DNA from 3 places in the Neobacillus sp. S1115 genome. Region 2 is predicted to be linked to each of the others. Evidence: predicted binding sites of a transcription regulator. Region 2 holds the regulator's gene; each other region holds the start of a gene.

Region 1 (6,748 bases), 1.1 Mb from region 2:
AACCGCCAATCTTAATAAAACCATCGGAGCCTCAATCAGGCAGGTCGAAAACATAAGGTTCATTGATCAAACGGTAGGCCTGCAGATTTTACCTGATAAATTAAGGGAAATTGCCGAGCTTCGGTTAAATTATACAGACGTTACCTTAAAGGAACTAGGTGAAATGGTTTCCGGCGGGTCTATTAGCAAATCTGGCATCAATCATCGCCTGCGTAAAATTGATGAAATTGCCGAAAGGCTGCGGGCCGGAGAAATGCCGTCTGTGAAGTAGATATAATTTTAAAATAGTTTGTTAGTGAATGAGCATTCATTTAATATTATAGTGGGATAATGAGGAGGAATTTGAAATGTTGGTAAAAGAAGTAGAAGTTAAATTAAGAACTGGTTTACAGGCGCGTCCTGCCGCTTTATTTGTACAGGAGGCGAACCGTTTTTCGGCAGATATTTTTCTGGAGAAAGACGGCAAGAAAGTAAATGCGAAAAGCATTATGGGCTTAATGAGCTTGGCTGTCGGCTCTGGGGTTGTCATCAATATTATTGCAGACGGCTCTGATGAAGAAACTGCCATTAAGGCATTATCTGAGTTTATTCAGAAGGATCATTAAGGAATAAAGGGTTTTGGCTATAGTGGTGCCAAGCCCTTTTTTGTTATCGCTGATATTTTTGTATAGTTAGTAATCGATAAATCTAGTCATAATGCCTTGGACTGACCCTTTTTTAATAATTGGTATTTATGCGCCATTCATAACCCCCGGAGCAGAAATTCGTCGGAGAGTTCGGTAGTTATAAATCGTTTCATAACGCCAGGAGCAGAAAACAATCGAAGAGTTCGGTAGTTATAAACCGTTCATAACGCCTGAAGCAGAAAACAATCGGAGGGTTAGGTAGTTATAAACCGTTCATAACGCCTGGAGCAGAAAACAATCGGAGAGTTCGGTAGTTATAAACCGTTCATAACACCTGGAGCAGAAAACAATCGGAGAGTTCGATAGTTATAAACCGTTTATAACGCCCCGAGTAAAAAACAATCGGAGAGTTCGGTAGTTATAAACCGTTTATAACGCCCGGAGTAGAAAACAATCGGAGAGTTCGGTAGTTATAAACCGTTTATAACGCCCGGAGCAGAAAACAATCGGAGAGTTCGGTAGTTATAAACCGTTTATAACGCCCGGAGCAGAAAACAATCGGAGAGTTCGGTAGTTATGGACGGTTATAACACCTAAAAAGAATTTCAAAACACCTGGTCCTTATCTCTCACAACCAATACAAGAATAATTCCTTTAGGACGAAAAAAAGCAATCGGCTTGCCCGCCGATTGCCCGTTTTAAGTATTATTTTTCTTTCTTATCAAGAATATTGCGTGTAATGATGTTGTCAATTAAACCATATTCTTTCGCTCTTTCAGCAGTCATGAAGTTATCGCGATCAGTATCTTGGCGAAGTACTTCGATTGGCTGGCCAGTACGCTCAGCTAAAATGCCGTTTAGTTTTTCACGAAGGAATAAAATGCGCTTAGCGGCGATTTCAATTTCAGTAGCCTGACCTTGAGCTCCGCCCAGCGGCTGGTGAATCATTACTTCAGCGTTTGGTAATGCAAAACGCTTGCCCTTTTCCCCAGCGGCAAGTAAGAATGCGCCCATTGATGCTGCCATACCTATACAAACAGTGGATACATTTGGCTTAATATACTGCATCGTATCATAAATGGCCATTCCAGCGGTGATGCTTCCGCCTGGGCTGTTAATATAAAGAGTAATGTCCTTTTCAGGATTTTCCGCTTCAAGGAACAACAATTGCGCTACAATGCTGTTGGCAACATTATCATCAATACCGCTGCCAAGCATGATAATTCGGTCTTTTAATAAACGGGAATAGATATCGTATGCCCGTTCGCCGCGATTCGTTTGTTCAATGACTGTAGGAATCAAATTCATTTTTCTTCCTCCTTTGAATAAAAAATGTAAAAAGCTTATGTATTGTTATCATACACTGATGGTCAATAAAGGTCAAACAATTCATCTCGAAAAATGTTCGACAACTTTCCCTCATTCAGCATAACCAATCGTGAGCGGTTTTAAAACTATTTTTTAGCTTTGGAGAAACGGAAACTGTTAAAAATTCTATTAGCTCTTGCCAAAATAGAAATAATGAAATATAATATGTAAGTCGCTAATAATTTTGCCCTCGTGGTGCAACGGATAGCACGTAAGATTCCGGTTCTTAAAATGTGGGTTCGATTCCTGCCGAGGGCGTACATAAATTGTTCAGTTTGCGGTGCCTCTACGCGTTATTCCATGCGTGGGGGCATCGCTTTTTTTAGGATATTTTTCGTTAGGAAATATCACGAAAAAGAACACACAATCAAAGCAGCAAACTTCCGATTATGTTGAAAATCAAAAACTCCCTCAGAAATAATGACTTGTGGGAATTACATTACATTTCACTTTATTAGTTTAGTGTTTAAAAGCTACTTTTCTCGTGATGTATTAAATCATTATTCATCAGTACTTGTTCTTGGCACATTAACCAAAGCAAGAACTACATTTTCCCCAGATACTTTTTCGTCCTCCGATCTTCTTACTGTGGATACAAATTTTCAAACAACCCTTCGTGACACATTACTAAGAAAGAAATACTGCTGGACTTCAAATTTGAAAATATTCTTGACTTAATTGGAACATCACCTGCCAGCCAATGACTCAATTGACGGCTGCACCTGAGCAAGTCACCGTTCAAGGAATATCAAAGGTCTTAGTGCGCATTAATCACGGGCGGAGTCACTCTGGTAGGCGGTAATACTGTTTTCGTACCATTAGAAGGTGATTATGAGTTTCATAAATTGTACACGTTTGGAGAAACGGCACAAATCAAATTCAGCCGGGGGTTGGTATTTTCTTGAATGCCTCTATAGTTCCAAATGGCCAGACTAACAATCAATTATTTTACCCTGACCCAAACGATGCCCAAGATGTTAGAGAGCTCAGCGGGGAAGCTATTATCCATATTCCGGCAAACTCTACATTACAATTAGGAAATATCAGCGGTAGTTTTGATACAACTATTAATGCATTCGATGGGCAAGGTTTCCAATCAGTTGAATTAACTGTTATTAAAGTTAGCTGATCCGTCTTTAGTGGAACTAAAAAAAGACAGCATTTTTGCTATCTTTATAGCAAGTTTCAATCTATAGCATAATCAAAAAAGTTTGTTACGGCTGCAAAAAACGCTGTCAATTATAGAACAGGGACAAAAATGGGATGGAGAAGATCCGTCTCATTTCCAGTTTCAGAGGGAGTTTTGTGTATAAAACAATATTGTGAAGTTTTTCGCTTAAACGGGAGCGATGCTTTTATAAGGCATCTTCACCACAGGAATCAAACTATCGACCCTCGTCATGTAAAATGGATAGAATATGTCCGTAATCTCCTATAGATCCATGTCCTTTATCCCACACGTGAAACATCTCCCTTGCCTTATTCCTGACATTCTTGAGTTAAAACAACACCCAGTCCGAAAATCAAAATGGGTGTTGTTTGTTAAAAAGATCCATTTTTTGCAATGATCAGTACGCACAGGAATTATCAGCTGATTTCTTAAGGGGGATGCTTGATTTGTTAATTAAGTGATGTTGATATTTTTAATTCAGCGAATTCTGGCGTTACTTCGATATTGCTAGATTATGCATGCCAATCAGGAGTAAATAATAATAACTTGGCCGTCTCCCATGCCAACACCCGCTGTGTTGACCTGGTTGATTCCGTTGTTTTGAGAGCCGCCGCCGCCGCCGCCGCCGTTTGCAAGATTCACAGATCCATCGCCGCCGCCGCCGCCGCTAAATCCGCCGCCGCCGCCGCCGCTAAATCCGCCGCCGCCGCCGCCACCGTTATCACCGCCGCCGCCGCCGCCAAATCCTCCGTTGGCTCCAGCACGACCGATACCTCCGAAGCCACCTGCATTAATAGCTGTACCCCCAGTAACCGGAGGGGTGCCATTGCCCCCGTTTGTGAGGATTCCTGCTCCTCCTGCTCCCGGTTCTAATGGTCCGCCAGCTGATCCTCCGTTACCGCCGACACCTCCGGCGCCACCAGGTTGTCCGGCCGTGCCGTTAGGTTGGATATTTGCATCAACCCCTACATTATTTACCGAGCCGCCGCCGCCCCCGGACTTTTGAACGGGAACCTTCAGCAGGAGAAACAGTTACTTTTGAGGTTAGTGACTCTAATCTCAGATCTTGCCATGGTTCAAATACATAAAAAGGGGCTGTAAATAATAGACAAGCGCCGATTCAATAGTCAACACCCATTAATATATTGCTAATGTAACCACATTGGATATACGAGCGATTCACTTTGTCACAAGTGTATTTTCCCAAATTTCCGCTTCGATTTCGTTGAGCACTGCACCGGAAAGCGCTGGCGGTGCTGGAGATTCTTTTAGTGAGTGGCTATAGCGCGGTGGCAGGTAGGTAGAATCCGAAATCACTACCGTTAGTTGTAGTGGTGGACATTGAAATTATCTCGATGAAAGCGAGGTTATCATATACTGTGAATTTTGAAGATAATACAGATCCAAACTCAATTTTATCAGATGCTTTAGAAAATCTTGAAAACGCTGAAGAGATCAATGAGGCTGCTGAAAACGTACAACAAGTTCTGGGGACCGGACCGGGATCTACAGGAGGTCCTGTCACCATCGATGATCTTCTGGCAGCTAATGAAAAAGCTGATGAGACTTTGCAAGAAGCGATTGCTGATGAGCTTGCCCCTCCACCTCCACCACCATTTTGCGTTTGTGCTGTAACTTTTAATATTTCAAACGCTGAATTTACGCTCGTTGGGGACGGTACAGAAAGAGCCGATCTGCAAAGGAGAATGGGAGACGATCTTGTTGGGCGTGGTAATATCTGTGGTTCTGGTGAAGGTTCAGACGAGTGTAATCCAGCAATAAGAGACCTTTTTGGTTTTCAATTTCCTAGACTCACTCCTACTTATACATTTTTAGCTGATCAATATGATTTAAATCCCGATGGGTCTATAGGTACTTGTGTCAGCACTCCAATGGGGATTGTATTTACTATTACAGGAACGGGAACATTAAACGGTACTCCAGGTTTTAATTTCATACTTACTTTAATAGATGGTGGTATGGGTAATCAAGATTCCGCTGTCCTGACAATACCCGACGCAGGATTAGTATTTACAGCGAATCAAACTATCCCCTCTGGTCAAGTAATGGTTAGAATGTGTCCGTAATCTCCTCCAGAGCCATGTCGTTCATCCCGCACGGGGAACATCTCCTTGCCCTTATCCTTGATATTCATTGAGTAAAAACAACACCCATTCCAATAATCGGAATGGGTGTTGTTTGGTAAAAAATAATAATTTAAATTGGATTAAAAAGAAAGAGGATTTATTCCTTTTTCTTTCCCTAAGGCTTAGAAAAATGTATAACTTTGTATAAAGGAAGATTACTAGTATACACTTTTTCATTCAGTATTCTATTATTTATGGGCTTTGCATGCCCGCCTCATTTCTAGTTTGTAATTATTTTATAATTGGCGGCGTTTTCCACAGCCGCAACCACCTTGTTTAATGATTGGAATGGATTTTTTGATAATTGGCTGGGAATCAGACAAATTTATAGTATTTTGCGTGTTTTGTGGGCTTGCTGTATTTTGCTCATTATTGCTTTGTTCATTCATAGTTTGTCCCTCCTTTTAAAAAAGACAGCAAAAATGCTGTCTTTTTATGATTCAATGCGCTTAACTACAAGTAGGTCGAATTATTGATCCTATTGGTGGTATTGGAATAGTAATAGTCGCTCCTCCCACTGTTACCGTAATGGAATTGTCTGGATTAACTGTAATTGTCATAGTACCGTTTAAATTCAGAAGAGTGGTTGTGCCAGCAGTTACAGTTAAATGTCCGTTACCAACAATGATTATACTACCACTAGGATCACAAGTAACACTTGCAAGTGAATCAAGAGCCACATTGATATTAGTAATGCCGAATGGTAGTCCAGTCGTGAAGTTTAAATTAAAAATTGAACCGTTTGACTGACAATCAGGACAGATATTAAGATTAAGAACTCCAGCAGTTGTGATAGGTCCAATTATAATAGGGCCGGGAGGAAGCACTATAGTAATACCAGGAATTGTTACGGCACCACCTATTGCACCACCTGCGCCTACTGTGGCAACACTACACCCACATCCAAATCCGCCTCCGCCTCCACCAGCAGCACCAGAACCGATCAAATCCAGAACATTTTCAAATTTGAACTCTAACAGCATTTCTTTCTTGATCACGTCACGAAGAGTTCTTTGAACACTCGCGTCGATAGCAAGAAGAGTGGTTAACGAAACGGTTGCTGGAGAGAGTGTCCTTGCTGGGGTTAAGGTGCCAAGAACAAATTGGAGTTTTTCGGCTTCTGCGTTCACTAGGTGAGCGAGAGCCAACTCTTCAAGGGCGATGGAAGCCAACAGTAATGGAACAGTCTGTGCAGTGCTAAGTGAAATGGTAGGGGCTATGTTGGAGATATTTGGAAGTGACATATTTTTCCCTCCTTAAAAGTTTAAAGATAGAGAACATAGGCTTGTACAGCTTTTGTTCTCTATATTTTATTCAATAGGATTTTAAGAGATTGTGTATTCGTCCATTTTTATAAAAAACTAGTAGAAGACGGAAAAAATGATTTACTAAATAATAGCAAATGGGGTTAAGCCCAAAAAATAGGGATAAATCTC
Region 2 (6,748 bases):
CTTGGCGGATTTCATCCATTACTTTTTTCAGACGGTCTTCGAATTCGCCGCGATACTTGGTTCCCGCAACTACTGTTCCCATATCAAGTGTCATGACACGCTTATCGCGAAGGATCTCTGGCACCTCATTATTGACAATCTGCTGGGCAAGGCCTTCTGCGATAGCTGTTTTACCAACCCCAGGCTCGCCAATCAATACCGGGTTGTTTTTAGTCCGGCGGCTCAGCACCTCGATTACACGCTGAATTTCCTTGCTGCGGCCAATCACTGGGTCAAGGCTGCCTTCCCTTGCGATGGCTGTTAAATCTCTTGCCAGGCTGTCAAGTGTAGGCGTATTGGCACTGGCAGATGCTCCGCCATGCTGACCGCCGCTCTCATTGCTGCCTAATAATTGCAATACCTGCTGGCGCGCTTTATTCAAGCTTACCCCAAGGTTATTAAGGACTCGGGCTGCCACCCCTTCTCCCTCACGGATCAGTCCAAGCAGAATATGCTCTGTCCCGACATAGGAATGTCCTAGTTTGCGTGCTTCATCCATTGAAAGTTCAATTACCTTTTTGGCTCTCGGAGTGTAGTGAATAATCTGTGAGGCTTCCTGCCCTTTGCCAATTAAATTCTCCACTTCTTTTTGAATCTTATCTGAGCCTAATCCAAGTCCATAAAGAGCTTTAGCTGCAATCCCTTCACCCTCGCGGATTAATCCCAATAAAATATGCTCAGTTCCAATGTTGTTATGCCCAAGACGAATTGCTTCTTCCTGTGCTAAAGCTAGAACCTTTTGTGCTCTTTCAGTAAAACGGCCGAACATCATACTATCACTCCTCACCAATATTTTTAGATTCCATTATAAAACGTTCCCGAATTAATGCCGCCCGCCTTATGTCTCTTTCATGCGGTCTTAATGGTCCTCCAGCATATTGCTGAAGAAAACCAGGCTGCGTTAAAATCATCAATTCATTTAAGATGTTCTTTGATACATAATTTATATATCCCATATCTATTCCAAGACGAACATCCGATAAACACTTTGCAGCTTCTTTCGTTTCAATAATCCGGCTGTTGGTTAGGACCCCTAGGGACCTGAACACCCTGTCTTCTAATTGTATGTTCGAAGTTTTGCGTAATGCTTCACGTGCCGACCTTTCTTGTGAAATTAACTGGCTGACAACCCCCATTAAATCGCGGCACATGTCTTCTTCAGATTTTCCAAGGGTAATTTGATTGGAAATTTGAAAAATATTGCCGAGTGCTTCACTTCCTTCACCGTAAATTCCCCGAACCACAAACCCTAATTGATTGATGGCTGGAATAATCCGGTTAATCTGCTGTGTTAAAATTAAACCCGGCAAATGCATCATCACCGATGCCCGAAGGCCAGTGCCGACATTTGTTGGACAGCTTGTTAAATAGCCGTATTTTTCATCAAAAGCATACTGGAGATGACCTTCAAGCCAATCGTCAATTTCATTGGCAGCATCTAATGCTTCTTTTAGCTGCAGCCCAGGAAATAGGCATTGAATCCGTATATGATCCTCTTCATTAATCATTATACTAACTTCTTCATTTTCGGATAATAAAACGGCACCATATGGTGAATCCTCTGCCAATTGCGGGCTGATTAGATGTTTTTCAACCAAGACCCTCTTTTGCAGCGGCTGTATCTCACCTATTTTCAACAATTCCAAATGTCCAAAGTTTCGGAGGCTGGAAGTTTCCAAAATGCCCTCCAGCTCATTAATAACCTGTTTAGCTTCCTCATGTGAAAAAAGAGTTGGGAATTTATATGCTTCCAAGTTTCGCGCCAAGCGAATTCTCGAGCTGAGGACAATATCGGATTCAGGCCCTTCCTCACTCATCCAGGAGCTGACCGCTTGATTTAAAAAACGTTCGAGCGACACCGTTACTCCCCTCCCTCATGACCAGCCGCTAATTTTTTCTCCAGCTGACGGATTTCATCGCGGATGGTTGCGGCCTTTTCAAATTCTTCATGGATAATAGATTCTCTTAACAAGTTTTTCAGTTCATCAATTTGCTTGCGGAGATAAATGGCCCCGCCAACTCTTTTTGGAATTTTCCCGTTATGGGTCCAATTTCCGCCATGAAGCCGCCTTAGAACAGGTTTTAATTGTTCTTTAAAGGTCTCATAGCAGTGGGAACAGCCGAAGCGTCCTACTTTCAAAAACTGTGGAAATGTCATGGAACATTGGTGGCATTGCAGGATTTCTGCCTGTTGAAACGGGCTCTCGGTTGGCTGTTGAAATGCCGGGTCGAAATTTAATAAACCTGCTAATAAATTATTAAAAGAAAACCCTGATTCACCATTAAAAATAAACATATCGCCCTTTTCCTGAGCACACTTTTCACAAAGGTGCACTTCCGTCTTTTCACCATTAATAATTTTTGTAAAATGGAGTGCCGCAGGCCTTTGATTACATTCTTGGCAAATCATACTTTCACCCTCTGGCTATATTATTTATATTTCAAAGATGTTAACATTGCCTTTAACATTCTTGCTCTTAATTCATCCCGGTATGGAAGTTCAATATACAAAACAGACCGATCAATCACGCTTAACATAATTTTAGCCTCTCTTTTTGTAATAATCTCTTCCTGAATAAGCCGGCCAATCACATCCTCCGCACTTGCCTGACTGCAACGGCTATGGATAAGTGACAGCAAATGGTCAATCAATTGGGCCGAATCATGAGACTGCACCTTAATAATCCGGATATATCCGCCCCCGCCCCGTTTGCTTTCCACGACATACCCCCGTTCAATCGTGAATCGGGTGTTAATGACATAGTTAATTTGTGAAGGAACACATTGAAATTTATCAGCAACCTCGCTGCGTTTGATTTCCACAATATCTTCTTCACTCATATCCAAAACCTGCTTCAGATATTTCTCGATAATATCGGAGATGTTTCTCATCTTCCCACCCCCTTGCACCATCTGACTTTGACTATATTTGACATTAATTATACTCAATTTTATTTCCAGATGCAACGATTCACTATTATATGATTTTCTCCAAATCTCGCGGTTGCGAAACCTATGATTGATGGGAAAAAACTACTAAATTTGAAGGATTGTGATGCATGGGGACGGTTCTTGTGCATCAAATAGGGAATGTAGTCTGGGAATGTGGGGCATGGGGACCGTTCGAGATAATCAACGAACACAGATTAAAAAGACAGATTAAAGACATTTTGACATTCCGTTTTGGTGATTTTGTCTTTAATAAGGTGGATAAAGGACATTTTGACCTTTGTATGGGTGATTTTGTCTTTGAGAAGCCAGATAAAAGACATTTCGGCCATGCTCAAGGGCCATTTTGTCTTTGAAAAGCCGGATAATGGTCTTCTGTCAAGAAAGTGGACAGTAAAATTTAAGACTTTTAGAAACCAAACCACTACCGCACTTCGTTTGGTACGGTATTAGAAATGATCAGTCGAAAAGCATGACTGCTCATTTCCTAACACCAAATGGCTATATTATGAGGTATATGCAACTTCATCTTGCCGGTGGTTTCTCTCGAATTGATTCGGTGAATTGTGCCCTAAAGTAGAGTGTTTTCGTTTTTCATTATAAAAACTATTTAAATAATGATTAATGGCTTTTACGGCTTCAGCCCTGGTCTTAAAGCGTCTTCTGTAGATCAAGTCTTTCTTGATTGTGGCATGAAAAGACTCAATACATGCATTGTCGTAAGGATCGCCCTTTCTGCTCATACTGATATGCATGTTTTTCCCTTTCAGGATGTCGATATAATCATTTGAACAATACTGGGACCCACGGTCCGAATGATGGATTAACCCTTCACTAGGCTGCCTTGTAACAATCGCCATATTTAATGCTTGTATGGATAGCTCCTTTTTCATATGTGAAGCCATACTCCAGCCTACGATTTTTCTTGAGAATAGATCCATAACGGATGATAAATAAACCCAGCCTTCAAGCGTCCAAATGTACGTAATGTCAGTTACCCATGCTCGGTTGGGCTTTTCAACATTAAATTGGCGATTAAGCAGGTTAGGATAAATGTGTAAATCATGATTTGAATTAGTAGTAATGACAAACTTTTCTTTTGGTGTGGCTGTTAAACCCATCTCTTTCATCATACGTGCAACCGTCTTTTGAGAAATGGTATAACCCCACTCCACCAAGTCGGCATGGACCCTGGGGCTCCCATACGTACCATAGCTCTCGTGAAATGATTTACTTATTTTTTGCTTGATTTCTTTACGGTAGGCATCTTTCTCAGATTGAGGTTTATTCTGGATCCTTAGCCATTTATAATAGCCACTTGATGATACTTTAAGAACTTTGCACATCTTCGCCACAGCGTGCTCATCAGAGTGGGCTTGAATGAACGTATAAATTACGCTTGGTTTTTCGTGAAGATGTGCATGGCCTTTTTTAGAATTTCGTTTTCCTCTTTCAATTTTTGTATCTCTTTCTCGTGTTGCTTTTTCAGTTTTTCAAGTTCTGTGGGTGTAAGATAGTTTTCTCCAGCTTTCCCAGCACTTGTTTTAGTCCTGTAAGCTGCCACCCATCGACTAACAGTTTTAGGGGAGATCTCGAGTTCAAAAGCTACCTGGGAGGCTTTTTTCCCCTCCTCAACGATTAACTTTGCAACATATTCTTTATACTCTTGAGAATGATGTTTACCCATGTGAACACGTCCTTTTAAATGATGATTGTATTATAATCTAAATCTCATTTTTACGTGTCCACTTTTTAGACTAACCTCAATAAAGGACATTTTGCCCTTCATCCCCAGACGGTTTTGTCTCTATAAACTCCATTAAAGACATTTACTTATCCACCTAGTGAATATTTGTCCTTAATAAATCGCGATGAAAAGTTTTTTCAGTTTCTTAAACGGTTCGTATGCATCATTCATGTCTAAATCGCCAACAAAAAAAGACAACCATTTTCAGGTTGTCTTTTTATTTGCCCGGCAGCGTCCTACTCTCACAGGGACTTGCGTCCCAACTACCATCGGCGCTGAGAAGCTTAACTTCCGTGTTCGGGATGGGAACGGGTGTGACCTTCTCGCCATTGCTACCGGACCTATTGAATTAGAGGTTTCATTCCCTCAAAACTAGATAACGCAGAAGAAGTTTAGTAAAAACGAGTTCACCTTACTTAATTATGACTTGGTTAAGTCCTCGATCGATTAGTATCAGTCAGCTCCACACGTCACCGCGCTTCCACCTCTGACCTATCAACCTGATCATCTTTCAGGGATCTTACTAGCTTGACGCTATGGGAAATCTCATCTCGAGGGGGGCTTCATGCTTAGATGCTTTCAGCACTTATCCCGTCCGCACATAGCTACCCAGCGATGCCTTTGGCAAGACAACTGGTACACCAGCGGTGCGTCCATCCCGGTCCTCTCGTACTAAGGACAGCTCCTCTCAAATTTCCTGCGCCCACGACGGATAGGGACCGAACTGTCTCACGACGTTCTGAACCCAGCTCGCGTACCGCTTTAATGGGCGAACAGCCCAACCCTTGGGACCGACTACAGCCCCAGGATGCGATGAGCCGACATCGAGGTGCCAAACCTCCCCGTCGATGTGGACTCTTGGGGGAGATAAGCCTGTTATCCCCAGGGTAGCTTTTATCCGTTGAGCGATGGCCCTTCCATGCGGAACCACCGGATCACTAAGCCCGACTTTCGTCCCTGCTCGACTTGTAGGTCTCGCAGTCAAGCTCCCTTGTGCCTTTACACTCTGCGAATGATTTCCAACCATTCTGAGGGAACCTTTGGGCGCCTCCGTTACACTTTAGGAGGCGACCGCCCCAGTCAAACTGCCCACCTGACACTGTCTCCCACCCCGATCAGGGGTGCGGGTTAGAATTTCAATACAGCCAGGGTAGTATCCCACCGACGCCTCCACCGAAGCTGGCGCTCCGGTTTCTCAGGCTCCTACCTATCCTGTACAAGCTGTACCAAAATTCAATATCAGGCTACAGTAAAGCTCCATGGGGTCTTTCCGTCCTGTCGCGGGTAACCTGCATCTTCACAGGTACTATAATTTCACCGAGTCTCTCGTTGAGACAGTGCCCAGATCGTTACGCCTTTCGTGCGGGTCGGAACTTACCCGACAAGGAATTTCGCTACCTTAGGACCGTTATAGTTACGGCCGCCGTTTACTGGGGCTTCGATTCAGAGCTTCGCTTGCGCTAACCCCTCCTCTTAACCTTCCAGCACCGGGCAGGCGTCAGCCCCTATACTTCGCCTTGCGGCTTTGCAGAGACCTGTGTTTTTGCTAAACAGTCGCCTGGGCCTATTCACTGCGGCTCTTCGGGGCTATTCACCCCAAAAAGCACCCCTTCTCCCGAAGTTACGGGGTCATTTTGCCGAGTTCCTTAACGAGAGTTCTCTCGCTCACCTTAGGATTCTCTCCTCGCCTACCTGTGTCGGTTTGCGGTACGGGCACCTTTTATCTCGCTAGAGGCTTTTCTTGGCAGTGTGGAATCAGGAACTTCGGTACTATAATTCCCTCGGCATCACAGCTCAGCCTTATGGCAAGCGGATTTTCCTACTTGCCAGCCTAACTGCTTGCACGCACATATCCAACAGTGCGCTTACCCTATCCTCCTGCGTCCCCCCATCACTCAAACGATAAAGAGGTGGTACAGGAATATCAACCTGTTGTCCATCGCCTACGCCTTTCGGCCTCGGCTTAGGTCCCGACTAACCCTGAGCGGACGAGCCTTCCTCAGGAAACCTTAG
Region 3 (6,748 bases), 730 kb from region 2:
TCATAATAAAGACAGGACCGCCAAGGATTAAGCCGATAATCAAGATGACACTCTCGACAACGATTCTTGCCCGACTGACCGATAACCCGGTTTTTTCCGAAACGGAAAGCATGAAACCATCCCTTGGACCTGCCCCGATTCCCGCAGCCACATAGATTCCTCCGCCAATGCCTGTTATGATGATACCCATTAACAAGATTAGTAGATTTACCCACCAATACTCGTTTTCACGAGGAAGAATATTGAGATGCAAAAAGAAATCCATGATTGGGCCAATTGATAAGGCATTTAGAAAGGTCCCAATACTAATATACTTCCTATCAAAGACAAGAGTAATCAGCACCAGTACTAAACCGCATATGACACTCCAAGTCCCAATCGTGAATCCGATCCGTTGGAACAGAGCGACGTTTAATACCTCCCATGGATGCAGCCCCAAGGATTGAACATTCACTGCTATCGCATTTCCTAATCCAAAGAAAGTTAAACCAAGAAAAAAATAAAATACCGTAATAGCCAAAGTGACATCTCTACACCTCTACATCATATATTCATCATCTACTTTAGATGTAGAGGCCAAAAAGAACAAGATAATTTATAGAATTCAAAGGTTGTTAACGGGGAGGAAACATATGGTAAACTTAGTAAAGAATTAACTTTCAGTAGAAATATATGGGGGAACACTAATGAATAAAACTCTTATTTATTCAGGACTTGGATTAGCAATAGTAATGGGAGGCTCATATACATATTTTTCGTCTAATAATGATAAAGCAGAAGCAGTCTCAACTCAAGATCGTCATAAAGTTAGTCAGGATGAATCAGATAATACAGAAAAAGTAGTAGTTCATAAAGTTAGCCAAGCCGAATTGGTTAAAGCGGCAAAGAACTTTCAAGAAATTGAGGGTGATGTAAAGGGTGATGACTTATTCTACTACGGAATGATAACGATGGCTCTTCAGAAGTTAGAATTCAAGGGTGAAGAAAACTTCAGTATCCCAAATACTCCTGATAGTATCAAGAGAATTCAGTTTGACCGAGCTAATCTTCAATATTTTAAAAACAAGGCAGTGGAACTAAAAGCATCCGAACCATATCAGAAAATCTTAGATAAATGGCTAAATGGAGACTTTTCTAACTTCGAAAATGACTATCTGACAATTAGGAACATAAAAGGCGATCCTTCACAGCCAAGCGAAAGTCCAGTATTGAAAGTAAGAACTGTTGAAGAGGAACAGAAATACATCGAGCACTTCTTTGGTAACGAGGGATTACAAATAAATAAAAGAGATTGGCTATAAGAATATGATAGGCTCTGGGTCTTCCCAGGGCTTACTTTTTGACTTAATACATACATATTCGAAAAGGATCATTAACGATTCTGAAAATTTTCTTAAACTAACGCCCCCGTTTACTTAAGTGTAATCCTTCATAAACTTACAAAACACTTCGTTAATTTAATCAACATTACCATATTGAAGCCTATAGAAATCGTTTATTGTTCCAACATTTAATGATCTATTTATAAGAGGAACCTCACTGATTTGAAAAGTGAGGTTTCTCGACAAGCTGAAAGGATAGATGAAGATCATCTATCCTTATGCTACGTTAATTTTATTATTTTCTACTGATACAGTGATTGCAGTTACGTTTTCACTATGAATAATTAAAGAAGTGATTTTATCTTCAATTTGCTCTTGAATGACGCGTCGAAGTGGACGAGCACCAAACACATTGCTATATCCTAATTCAGCAATCTTTTCTTTTGCTTCCTTATCGATTTCAATGGAAATCCCTTGTTCCTCTAATGTTTCTTTAAGCTCCGCCATCATAATCACGATAATTTCCACAAGGTTCTCTTTTTGTAGGTGGTTAAACTCAATAATCGAATCAATACGGTTTAAGAATTCAAGCTTAAAGTGATTTCCAATTTTATCGACAATATTTGACTCTGCTCCTTGCTGTTCATCGCCGCCAAAACCAATTGGCCCTAAAGTTTTGTTTCCAACACCTGCGTTTGAAGTCATGATAATAATCGTTTCCGTAAAGCTTACGACTCTTCCTTGGCTATCTGTTAACCTGCCATCTTCCATGATTTGAAGAAACACATTCATCACATCTGGGTGTGCTTTTTCGATTTCATCCAGCAGAATGATGGAATAAGGGTTTCGGCGAACTTGTTCCGTTAACTGACCTGCGTCTTCATGTCCGACATAGCCAGGAGGTGAACCAATGAGCTTAGAGACAGAATGTTTTTCCATATATTCACTCATATCTAGGCGAATCATCGCATCTTTACTACCGAATAATTCGGCGGCAAGTGTTTTCGTCAACTCGGTTTTACCTGTACCTGTTGGACCTAAGAATAAAAATGAAGCGGTTGGACGTGTTTTCGGTTTTAATCCAACACTTGCCCTTAAGATTGCATTGGCTACTTTTTCAATAGCTTTCTCCTGACCAATAATTTTACTTGCTAGTCTCTCTTTCAAGTCTTTCATTTTTTGCTGCTCTGCTTTTTGTAGCTTTTGTACTGGGATTCCAGTACTTTTTTCAATAATCTCTTGGACCATTTCTACGGTAATATCTTTCGTTACACCGTTTGAATATTCAGATAATATTTGTTTTATTTCTCTCTCTTCATCACGAAGAATCGCCGCTTTTTCGTAGTGCTCTAATTTCGTTGCTTCTTGTTTTTCTTCAGCAATTTCTTTTAAGCGCTGGTTTAAATAGTTAATATCTAGCTCTCCGTGAGCAAGGTTTAGCATTGCACCGGCCTCATCCATTAAATCGATGGCCTTATCTGGTAAGAAGCGATCTTGAATATAGCGTTTTGATAGTGTCACACATGCTTTTAGGACATCATCCGAATACGTTACATCGTGATACTTTTCATATGCTGGCCGAATTCCTTTTAAAATTTCAAACGCCTCATTCACAGACGGTTCTTTCACGCTCACCGATTGGAAGCGGCGCTCAAGTGCAGGATCTTTTTCAATCATGCGATACTCTTTCATCGTTGTTGCACCAACAATTTGAATATCACCGCGCGCTAACGCTGGTTTTAATATATTCCCTGCATCCATTGAACCGTCAGACGTACCTCCAGCACCGACCATCATGTGGAGTTCATCAATGAACAAAATGACGTTTTCACGTTGTTGTAATTCAGCAACAAGTTTTTTCATTTTTTCTTCAAATTGTCCTCTGTAGGCTGTACCTGCTACAAGTGAACTGATGTCTAGCACATATACTTCTTTCGTTTTTAGTTTCGGCGGTACTTTGCCTTTGACGATTTGAAGGGCAAGGCCTTCAACGATCGCTGTTTTCCCGACACCAGCCTCACCAATTAAGACCGGATTATTTTTTGTACGACGGTTTAATATTTGAAGGATCCGTTCAATTTCTTGATCCCTGCCGATCACATTATCAATTCGCCCTTCTTTTGCTTCATTCGTCAAGTTCCGTCCATGTTGATCAAGAAAGCTAATTTTTTTTCGTTTCTTTGGCTTGGTTACATGGACATTTTTGTTTTGCTCAGGCTGGCTGCCATCTGTGTCCAACAGATTGAACATTTGGTTGTCAAGTTGGATGGAGCCGTTTTCCAATTTTTGTTTTGCGATATCATAACATTCCGCACACAAACTAATTTGACTTTGCCCCTGATTAAATGAGAAATTTAACTGATAACTCGCTACCGATGTTTGACAGTTTTGACAAAACATATTTCCAGCCTCCTTTTGCCTTTGACTATTTTTGACTATGAAGATAGAAAAAGGAGCCACTTCTACTAGTAGGCCCGGTGAATATTTTATTAAGTTTCTTTCTATTTTATTGTAATTCTTTTAACATTTCTACAGGTAATGGTTGGGTATATACCCAGCCTAGTAAACGTTTACTCCACCTTAAGTGCATTCAGAAAATCTCTCTATAAGTAAAGTGTCATTCCAAATTCCCAAATGTAGGAGTTTCTTTTGATTATCATATTTTTAATCAAATTTGAACCACTCTCTCTTAAATAGATGACGCTACAATATATTGGACAATAGAATAACTATATATAATATAGTAAGAGAAGATGATTTAATAATCTCTGAGAAAGGATGAGACCATGGAAGAAACAATCCTTGAAAATATCGTCGTTGCTTTTTCATCTGGAAAAGACTCCGTTTTCTTAGTCAACCAATTGTTAAAGGATCCAAAGTATAAAATCATATCGTTAGTGACAACCTGTACGAACAATGGAAACGTCACTAGTCACCACATTGATGAACTGCTAGTAGAAAAACAAGCGGAAGCCATTGGACTGCCTCTATACAAAATAAAAATGAACAAATTTACCACTGAGAATTTCGAAGATGGTTTAATCAGCACCATGGTTTATTTCAGGAAACATTTCGGAGTCACAAAAATCGCGTATGGTGACTTATTTTTGGAAGAGGTCAAGACCTATAAAGAAAAATTACTTGCGAAATACGGATTTGAATTGCTGCTGCCATTATGGGGACGGAATACGAAAACATTAGCTCGACAATTGGTGGAAGAAGGATGGAAAGCTGCTTGCATATCCATAGATTCAACGAAATTGTCGTCCGATTTTTTAGGGAAAACCTTAACAAAAGAATGGATAGAAGCATTGCCTCCTGATGTAGACCCATGTGGAGAGTACGGCGAGTACCATACCTTTGTATATTATGGACCTATCTTTCTATATCCTATTCCAATAGAAATTGACTATCAAATTATAAACGGAAGGGATCGTTGGAAATTCGTCGGAATTAAATTAAAAGGTGAGGAAGGTATGAGATGATGATGTTATAAAAAATACTTTTAGAAATGTGAAAAAGCAACGGAATTATTCCGCTGTCTTTTCCACTATTGCACCCTCATATCTATTCTTTTCAAGTATCCGTGCAGAGCTAACATTCGCATGAATTACGGTGGCATGGTGTTTCTGAAGATTAAGTGATTTAAATACCACTATTCATCATCATTAAAACAATTAGATTCATTTAGATTTAATCAAAACCATGATCCAATAATAGGATATCGAAAAGGACGCTCATTAAATGCTTTAACAATTCCAACAATCGGAGCTATTATAGCAATGAGTCCAAAAATAATGAGGAATGGAATCCCGATTAATATCCAAGAAAAAAAAGCAGACACTGAGATTAAAATACCGATCACAATATGAAATACCAAAGCCTGTAAGGATAAGCTTTTAATTTCTCGATCTGAAATAATAAAATATGTGATAATGGGAACTAGTATGGGTGCAAACCAAGTACTAGCATGAATCAATATTTTGAATCCCTTATTTTCCATTTAACATTTACTCCCCTTTGTATCGTAATATTTAACAAACCTTTATTCCTTAATCATTATAAAGTTTTGGTTAAACTATTACATCAGGCTATGAACTAAATCGTTATACGTCTTAGGTCGTAGCCCAAACCAAAATTCCAGTATGCGAACTATTCTTTTACATTTTCCAGCTACTGAGATTACTCCACTAAATGGCCAAATAAATTGAAAAAAGACGCTGATCCTTGCTACAGGAAAGCGCCCGTTTGTGGAAGACGTAAAACTACTTCCAGTATATAACCATATTGTAGAGATACCGATTGTATTTTGTACAACACATTCCCTTATAGTTTATAATTTCGCATGCTTTGATGATAGTTGGTTAGATCCTATTAATGAAAAAATTATCGACAAGATTAAAATAATAACAAAAAAGATGAAAGCATAACTGAAATGAGAGTACGATTCTAAAATGCGGCTTGATATGGCCGGTCCAAATGACATGCCCAGAAAGTTGATAAGATTATATATTCCTAAACCCATCGCATTTTTGTCCTTTTCTATCGTTTGTGGAATTTCAATATTGATTGCCACAGTCATCATTGTAAAAGCAATATAAATGGAACAAACGCCAAGTGTTGCGAATACAGATTGTCTTACACCGACAGTCGCCAATATCAGGAATCCGATAAGTTCTATGATCGCAGAATATCCTATAAGTTGCTTACTGCTTATGACATGCAGGCTCTTTTTTGCGATGAAACTTATCAAAAAGGCAAAGATTGAGATCACACCCAAAATAAAACCTGTGCCAATGGCTGAATGATGAAAACGCTGCTCAGTTAATAATGGGAATAAAAAGACAATTCCCACCATTGCTGAGTTATTAACAAAGCTTATCACAAGCAATCTGTTAAAAGCGAAATGTCCAAAAACAGATAGATCGACAAATAGAGCCAAATCTTTGCGGTTGCCATGAGTCATTAAACCAACTACTGACAGAGCAGTTATGATAAGGAGATAGCCATTCATTTTAACACCCAGAATAAACGACACAACGAAAATCAATAAATAAAATAACCCGACGAAGTCAAAAGGAAGGGTTACTTTTTTCCCGTTGGCATACCCGGAAGGCATAACCATAAATAACCCGATGAGTGTCAGAACCACCAACAACATCAATAAAAACAAAGAATGCCAGCCCCATAAGAAAGTAAACGTGCCGCCAATCAAAAATCCTATTCCTGAACCTAATGATAAACATCCACTAATTAACGTTAATGCCAGTTCTCTTTTAGATGCTGTCATATATTGATTGGCGATAATCATGGACAAGGCAATGAAAGCACTACCTCCAGCAGATTGAATAATCCTTGCAATGATCACAAAGATATACTGATTGGTTATAGAACCAATCATGGAACCACTCACGAACATACACACA

What was found. The regulator CtsR, encoded in region 2, represses protease genes until heat stress. The targets are predictions, from matches to a motif close to ATGGTCAATAAAGGTCAAACA.
Region 1: a site for CtsR is predicted at 1,993-2,013, ahead of clpP (ATP-dependent Clp endopeptidase proteolytic subunit ClpP). Genes of this name have one in related genera too.
Region 3: a site for CtsR is predicted at 3,741-3,761, ahead of ACZ5B7_RS03970 (ATP-dependent Clp protease ATP-binding subunit). Genes of this name have one in related genera too.

Annotation. Positions count from the first base shown of each region.
Region 1 covers NZ_AP038275.1:5,286,518-5,293,265, reverse strand. Annotated here, with positions in the region: gene whiA (DNA-binding protein WhiA) at 1-271, shown strand, start outside; gene ACZ5B7_RS26070 (HPr family phosphocarrier protein) at 348-605, shown strand; gene clpP (ATP-dependent Clp endopeptidase proteolytic subunit ClpP) at 1,332-1,934, opposite strand; tRNA gene ACZ5B7_RS26060 (tRNA-Arg) at 2,181-2,252, shown strand; gene ACZ5B7_RS26055 (hypothetical protein) at 2,896-3,123, shown strand; gene ACZ5B7_RS26050 (hypothetical protein) at 3,804-3,956, opposite strand; gene ACZ5B7_RS26045 (hypothetical protein) at 4,545-5,252, shown strand; gene ACZ5B7_RS26040 (hypothetical protein) at 5,549-5,701, opposite strand; gene ACZ5B7_RS26035 (hypothetical protein) at 5,762-6,556, opposite strand.
Region 2 covers NZ_AP038275.1:95,898-102,645, reverse strand. Annotated here, with positions in the region: gene clpC (ATP-dependent protease ATP-binding subunit ClpC) at 1-811, opposite strand, end outside; gene ACZ5B7_RS00535 (protein arginine kinase) at 816-1,898, opposite strand; gene ACZ5B7_RS00530 (UvrB/UvrC motif-containing protein) at 1,901-2,449, opposite strand; gene ACZ5B7_RS00525 (CtsR family transcriptional regulator) at 2,470-2,931, opposite strand; gene ACZ5B7_RS00520 (IS3 family transposase) at 3,495-4,370, opposite strand; gene ACZ5B7_RS00515 (transposase) at 4,382-4,675, opposite strand; rRNA gene rrf (5S ribosomal RNA) at 4,959-5,075, opposite strand; rRNA gene ACZ5B7_RS00505 (23S ribosomal RNA) at 5,163-6,748, opposite strand, start outside.
Region 3 covers NZ_AP038275.1:830,517-837,264, reverse strand. Annotated here, with positions in the region: partial or broken gene ACZ5B7_RS03980 (YczE/YyaS/YitT family protein) at 1-528, opposite strand, end outside; gene ACZ5B7_RS03975 (hypothetical protein) at 687-1,301, shown strand; gene ACZ5B7_RS03970 (ATP-dependent Clp protease ATP-binding subunit) at 1,599-3,722, opposite strand; gene ACZ5B7_RS03965 (Dph6-related ATP pyrophosphatase) at 4,109-4,807, shown strand; gene ACZ5B7_RS03960 (DUF4870 domain-containing protein) at 5,020-5,325, opposite strand; gene ACZ5B7_RS03955 (MFS transporter) at 5,656-6,748, opposite strand, start outside.